DNA from 3 places in the Micromonospora sp. NPDC048999 genome. Region 1 is predicted to be linked to each of the others. Evidence: riboswitches for the same ligand, from Rfam matches in the RefSeq annotation. Region 1 holds a riboswitch; each other region holds the start of a gene.

Region 1 (2,163 bases):
CTCGCCGGTGGCGCCCAGGCCGTGCAGCAGCAGCAGCTGGCGAGTACCCGTCTCATCGGCCATACGGCGCAGTGTGCCACCGGACCGGCGCGACACGCGAGACACCCGCGTACGGAGTCGGGCACCGGCTCGCAGGAGCCGGTGCCCGACGGGGGGAGGGTGGGATCAGGCCGAGTAGCCGCGGGTGGCGGCCCAGTTCGCCAGGTTGATGGTGGTGATCCAGTACGACGGCACCGACGGGTTCGCCGAGTCGGCGATCAGCGCGGTCCGGCCGTCGTCCTTGTAGCCGACCACGGCGATGTAGTGGCCGCCGGGGAACGAGTGCCAGCCGCCGCTGGTGTCGGTGGCGGAGCCGGCGATGTTGACCACGACGCCCCGGCCGTCGCCGATCGCGTTGACCAGGTCGGCCTGGAGCTGGTCCATCTGCGCCGGGGTCGCGGCCTGGCCGGAGATCATGTGCGTCTGGTACGGGCTGCCCTTGACCATCTGGTTCAAGCCCCGGGTGGTGTCCTCGGCGGAGTCCGTGCCGTTCACGCCGGCGTGCAGCGGGACGGCCATCGCGTCCTGGGTGGTCTCGATGCCGGTCGCGCTCAGGGCGTTACGCACCGCGGCCGGGCCGCAGTTCCAGTAGGCGGTCTGCGCCTGGTAGTCGTAGTCGAGCACCTTGGTCGACGGCGGCTTCGGCTGCTCCGCGGGGGTCACATCCGGGTCCGCCTTGGCGGTGCTGGGCTTCGCCGACGGCGACGCGCTCGGCGAGTCGGACGGCGCGGCGGACGGAGAGTCGGACGGCGCGGCCGACGGCGACGGACTCGGCGAGTCGGACGGGGAGGGGGCAGCAGCGGCGGCTTGCACCTCGCCGTTGGCGGCGACCTCGACGGGCTGGGGGGCCAGCTCGGCGACGGCGGCCGTGCGCTCCTGGCGGACGGGCGCCTCGTCGCCGGTGGTCAGCGCGGCAGCGGTCCCGCCGGCCAGCACGAGGGCCGCTGCGGAGCCGGCAACGATCTGGTACGAGCGCTCGGTCGCGAGGCGTCGCAGTTGACGCTTCAGCCGCAGTTCAAGGTTCAGACGGTGCTTCACGTGTTCCTCCACGGGGTCCTGAGCGGGCACACGCCGGCCCGACGTGCGGAGGAACTCACGCACGTTTCTGGGCGGGATGCCGCGGGAAGGGGACGAGCCCGGTGGACCGGGCTACGGGGGCGGTTACCGGAATCCGACTCGCCGGTCAGGCGAGCAAGGGCACCGCGACGCCGTGGAGGATTGGGGAGGAACGGGGGGTGGTGCGCACGAGGCTGGCACTCCTTCCGTAACCGCCTACCGGGTTAGCTGACGGATTCGGGCGGGAAGTACGCCCTACCGCGGGCCGTAGCTCGCGGATTCACCCCGGTGTTGCTCTGGGTCCCCGGTTCGTGAGATCACGATTGAGCGGGTCGGCACGGCGTCGCCATCTGCGATCGGGAACCGCACCGGACGCGCCGACACTACCGGCGGGTCTGCCATCTGCCAAGCGCTCCCACCTGCTTAAACATCGGAATCGGCGGTGCCGACCGGAACAGCGAGCGACTGACGCTACTCAATGGGACGAGCAGTTATCGCGGAACCGTCGGGCGTGAATCGGACATCGGGTGGACGATCGGCCCGGAATCGCGGGATCGATCACCCGAGCCGACCCGGATGACCGTTTCTCCGCTCGGGTGAGCTGGCTCACCGGATTTGGGTAACGATTCAGCCGACCCGCGCCGGACGGAAGCGGGCGGCGCGGACGCCGGCCGGTACAGCCGCGCGAGCCGGGGCCACCGGCCCGGTGCCGCGCACCGGGACCGGGCCGGGGCGCAGCGCCGCGGCGGCGGCGTACGCCTCGGCGGCCAGGGTCCGGGCTGCGTCGACGGCCACCTCGGCGTCGCGCCACGCCCGCTGCTCCCGCTCGGCGGCGGCTCGCCAGCCGGCCCGCCGGCCGTCGCGTACTGCCCGGGCCAGGACGATCTCCTGCTCGGCCGGGTGCCGCCGCGGGTCCCACCCGTTGCGGCCGGCGAGGACGTCGGCGAGTTGCCGAGCGGTCAGATCGCCCCGCCAGTGCGCCGCCATCGCCGCGCGGTGCAGCCACCGCTCCCGGGCCGCGTACTCGGCCGGCGTGCGCGGGGTACGCGGCTCGGGCAGCACGGCGGT
Region 2 (2,163 bases), on a different contig from region 1:
AACCGGTCAGCCCGGGCGGCCGTAGCTGTTGATCTGGCCGTCGTCGACGCGTTTCATCGTGATCGGTTTGCCCGACTCGGAGGCGTGCACCACCCAGCCGTCGCCGACGTACATCGCGACGTGGTGTATGTCGCTGTAGTAGAAGACCAGGTCACCGGGGCGCAGCTCGGCGCGGCTGACCCGCTGGGTGACGTCGTGCTGCTGCCGGGCGTTGTGCGGCAGTGAGACGCCGGCCTTGGCCCAGGCCGCCATCGTCAGACCGGAGCAGTCGTAGTGGTCGGGGCCGGCGGCCCCCCAGACGTAGATCTTGCCGATCTGGGCGCAGGCGAACTTGACCGCCACCCCGGCGGGGCCACCCGGGTAACCGGCGGGGCAGGGCGCCGGGCGCAGCGGGCCGCCGCCACCGTTGCCGTACACCTTGAGCCGTAGCTTCTGCAGCCGGGCGATCTCCGCGTCGATCTGCTTCTTCCGGGCCGCGAGCTGGGCCTCGGTCCGGGCCAGCTGGGCGATCATGTCGTCCAGCGACTTCTTCTTCGCGGCCAACTGGTCGCGCAGGTCGGCCACGGCCTGCACCTGCTGCTGCTGGCGGTACGCGAAGCGGTCGAGCAGTTCCAGGCTGTCGACCAGCTCACCGGGCGACCGGCTGCCCAGCAGCGCGTTGACGGTGGAGATGGTGTCGCCCTTGTACGCGTCGGCGGCGAGACCGCCGACCTGCCGGAGGGCCTGGTCGACCTGGGCCTGCAACGGGGCGATCTGCTTGGCCAGCGTGGCGGCCTGCTTGCGCTTGGCGGCGAGGTCCTCGCGGGTGGCGTTGACCTGCTCGATGATCGGTTCGAGCTTGTTCCAGTCCTGGTCGATCTGGCGCTCGATCTCGGTGACGGATGGTTCGGCGTGTGCCGCCGTGGCGCCACCGGTCAAGACGACGGCGGTGCCGGCCAGTGCGGCGAGGGCGGTGGTTAAGCGGGACCAGCGTGAACGCGGCGCAGCCGCCGACCGGTCGACCGACCGGACCGACGGTGGCCGCGGGGCATGGTGTGCCACCGGGCTCCGTACTCCTTCTTCCCTGACCGCCTACCGGGTTAGCTGACGGGTTCGGGCGGGAAGGGAGTCGCCCTACCGCACCGCGGTGCGGATTCACCCCAGGTACCTGGTTCCCCGGCTCGCCCGGAGGCGACTCGGCGGTGTCGGACCGTCACCGCCCGGGTTGGACGGTGGACCTACGGTCGACGACTGACCAGAGTAGGGACCGTCGTTATCGATCCGCAACCCGCGACGCCGTGACACACCGTACGCGAATTTCCAACCACGATCGGATGCGGTGAAGGTTTCCTTCGGGTCGCATCGTTATTCGGAAAGGTGTTGACCAGAACCCAGGTACGGAGTGAGGGTGAACCAGCAGTGACCCCGATCTCTATCTGGAGGTTCGATGCACCTCACAGCCCTGCCGTCGCGCAGACGGATGCTGCTGGCCGCCGCCGTCGCGGCGGCCACCGCTCTCGCGACCAGCGGTCCCACCGCGGCGGCGCCCCCCGCCGGTGGAAACAGCGACAGCCAGAACCGCCAGCAGCAGTACGCCGCAGCGGCAGCCGAGTACGGCGTGCCGCAGGGCGTGCTGCTCGGCGTCTCGTACCTGGAATCCCGTTGGGACACCCACCCGGGCCAGCCCAGCACCAGCGGCGGCTACGGCCCGATGCACCTGACCGACGCCGCGCAGGTCGCCTCGACGCCGTCCAGTTCCCACGTCGACGAAAACGAGGACCCCCGGGGCGACGAGTCCCGGCCGCTCTCCCTCGACCCGGCGATTGCGGCCCAGCCGAGCGGCGACGCACTGCCGCAGGCGTCGCTGCAGACCCTCGACGCCGCCGCCGACCTCACCGGCGAGTCGAAGGAGACGCTGCGCACCGACGCCGACGCCAACATCCGGGGCGGGGCGGCGCTGCTCGCGTCGTACCAGCGGGAGCTGGGTGGGCCGGTCGGCGCGGGCAGCGACCCGGCGGCCTGGTACGGCGCGGTGGCCCGGTATTCCGGCGCGGACACCGAGGACGCCGCGGCGGCCTTCGCCGACGAGGTGTACGACCAGCTCGGCCAGGGTGCCAGCCGGACCACCGACGACGGCCAGCGGGTAACCCTCGCCGCCACGACGGTGAAGCCGGACGAGTCCGG
Region 3 (2,163 bases), on a different contig from region 1:
GTCGTAACCGGCCTCGTCCACGGCGGCGCGGACGGCGTCCGTGTCCAACGGGCCCTCGCTGGTGACCGTGACACTGCCGGCGGCCAGGTCGACCTGGACGTCACTGACGCCCGGGATCGCGCCCACCTCGGCGCTGACCGACTTGACGCAGTGCTCACAGGTCATGCCCTGCACCTGGTACGTGGTGGTAACCATCGCGAGTTTTTCCTTCCATTACCGCTACCCGGTGGGGGTATCGACCCCCGACAGCGAACGTACCATACCCCCTAGGGGTACGCTATCCTCGACGTCATGACCGCACCGACGACCCCGACCCGGGGCTACACCGCCAGCAAGGAACAGCTGCTCGCGCGGCTCCGCCGTATCGAGGGCCAGGTCCGCGGCATCGAAAAGATGGTCGAGGACGACCGCTACTGCATCGACGTGCTGACCCAGATCTCCGCCATCCAGGCCGCCCTGGACAAGGTCGGCCTCGGGTTGCTCGACGGGCACGCCCGGCACTGCATGCGGGAGGGTGCCGCCGAGGGCCGCGCCGACGAGATGGCCACCGAGATGATGGCCGCCGTCGGCCGGCTGATGAAACGCGGCTGACCAGGAGCCGGGGCCGGGCCGAAGCCCGGACGGCAGCACGCAGGTTGCATGGTGACGCTGCGCAGCGTAACCACCGATTTCCAACGCGATACTGATCACGCAGGGCTACGACGAAATCGCGCTATTGGCCGGCTTCCGGGCGTAGATCGACGCAGGGGCTCTCAGGTAACGTCGCTGCCGGTCACCGCCGAAGGCGCGCATCGGCGCCTGCGGTGCCGCCGCCCAATCGCCCGAGGGCGAGCCGGGGAACCAGGTACCTGGGGTGAATCCGCGCGAGCGGTAGGGGCCAGTTCCGCCCCGAACCCGGCAGCTAACCCGGTCGGCGGTCGAAGGAAGGAACGATTGTGACGGCACCCCTGCGCCGCTGGTTGACACCCGTGGTGGCCGTGCTGACCGCGTTTGCCATCGTCGCCGGGCCGATCCCGGCCCCGGCCGCGCCCCCCAGCCCCAACCCGTCCGGGCACGAGGAGGACGACGACCCTCCGCTCATCACGGACGTCATCGACGCCGCGAACCGCGCCTATCTCCAGGCCAAGGCAAAGCTCAAGGCTTCGGAGAAGCGCCAGCTTCAACTGGCCCTCGAGGTGAACGCGGCGCGGGCCGAACTCGACGCGCTGCGCCCACAGGTCGGCCAGATCGCCGCGCAGTCTTACCGCACCGGCCGGATCGGCGTACTGGCCGTACTGCTGGAGAGCAACACCCCCGACGCGTTCGTCGAGCGGGCCGCCGGCCTGGACGAGCTGAACCTCGTCAACGCGCAGAAGCTCGCGGCGATCAACGAGGCGAAGACCCGCGCGGAGCAGGCCAAGACCGCGCTCGACGCCGAGGTACGCGAGCAGCTGAAGCAGACCAACGCGATGGCCCGCGCGAAGGCCGAGGCGGAGAAGTCGCTGGCGCTGGTCGGTGGCCGCGGCTTCACCGGCGGCCTGGTCTCGGCCACCTCGCCGGTCGCCCGGATCGGGCCCGGTCGCAACTCCGACGGGACGTGGAAGCCCGAGTCACGCACTGCGAAGGACCCCACCACCTCGGGCTACATCACCCCGCGCACCCTGCACGCCTACAAGGAGGTCAAGCGGGCCGGCTTCAACCGCTTCGTGAGCTGCTACCGCCCCGGCGGGCCGTGGGAGCACCCGAAGGGCCGGGCCTGCGACTGGTCGCTGCAGAACAGCGGTTTCTCGCCCTGGCACAACGACGACATGCGGATGTACGGCAACAACGTCGCCGCCTTCCTCATTCGCAACGCCGACCGGCTGGGCATCTACTACGTGATCTGGAACCGGCAGATCTGGTTCCCGGCGACCGGCTGGAAGTCCTACAGCGGGCCGTCCAACCACACCGACCACGTACACATGTCGCTGCTCTAGGGCGTGCCGGCGGGCATCTCGGCCACCGTCCGCACCTCGCCCGCGCTGAGCCGGTACGACATGCCGGCCACCGCGCAGTGGCCGCCGGCCACCCGCTCCGCGAGCACGGCGGACCCGGCCAGCAGCGTCTCCACGGTCTGCGCGATGTGGATGTCGACGATCCCGTCCACGTCCTCGATTCCCTGTCGGGCCGCCCGGCGCACGCTGG

Evidence for each region. Region 1 has a riboswitch for cyclic di-AMP ahead of AB0C02_RS18130 (C39 family peptidase). Riboswitches for the same ligand answer to the same signal wherever they lie in the genome.
Region 2: it holds a riboswitch for cyclic di-AMP, as region 1 does, so the genes downstream of both, AB0C02_RS03085 (NlpC/P60 family protein) here and AB0C02_RS18130 (C39 family peptidase) in region 1, are expected to answer to the same signal.
Region 3: it holds a riboswitch for cyclic di-AMP, as region 1 does, so the genes downstream of both, AB0C02_RS01110 (hypothetical protein) here and AB0C02_RS18130 (C39 family peptidase) in region 1, are expected to answer to the same signal.

What each region holds. Positions count from the first base shown of each region.
Region 1 is NZ_JBEZFI010000015.1:99,480-101,642, reverse strand. It holds gene AB0C02_RS18135 (alpha/beta fold hydrolase) at 1-63, opposite strand, end outside; gene AB0C02_RS18130 (C39 family peptidase) at 166-1,077, opposite strand; cyclic di-AMP (ydaO/yuaA leader) riboswitch at 1,294-1,435, opposite strand; gene AB0C02_RS18125 (hypothetical protein) at 1,723-2,163, opposite strand, start outside.
Region 2 is NZ_JBEZFI010000001.1:631,825-633,987, forward strand. It holds gene AB0C02_RS03085 (NlpC/P60 family protein) at 7-918, opposite strand; cyclic di-AMP (ydaO/yuaA leader) riboswitch at 1,054-1,191, opposite strand; gene AB0C02_RS03090 (N-acetylmuramoyl-L-alanine amidase) at 1,427-2,163, shown strand, end outside.
Region 3 is NZ_JBEZFI010000001.1:223,267-225,429, forward strand. It holds gene AB0C02_RS01100 (copper ion binding protein) at 1-195, opposite strand, end outside; gene AB0C02_RS01105 (metal-sensitive transcriptional regulator) at 292-591, shown strand; cyclic di-AMP (ydaO/yuaA leader) riboswitch at 801-932, shown strand; gene AB0C02_RS01110 (hypothetical protein) at 936-1,955, shown strand; gene AB0C02_RS01115 (carbonic anhydrase) at 1,952-2,163, opposite strand, start outside.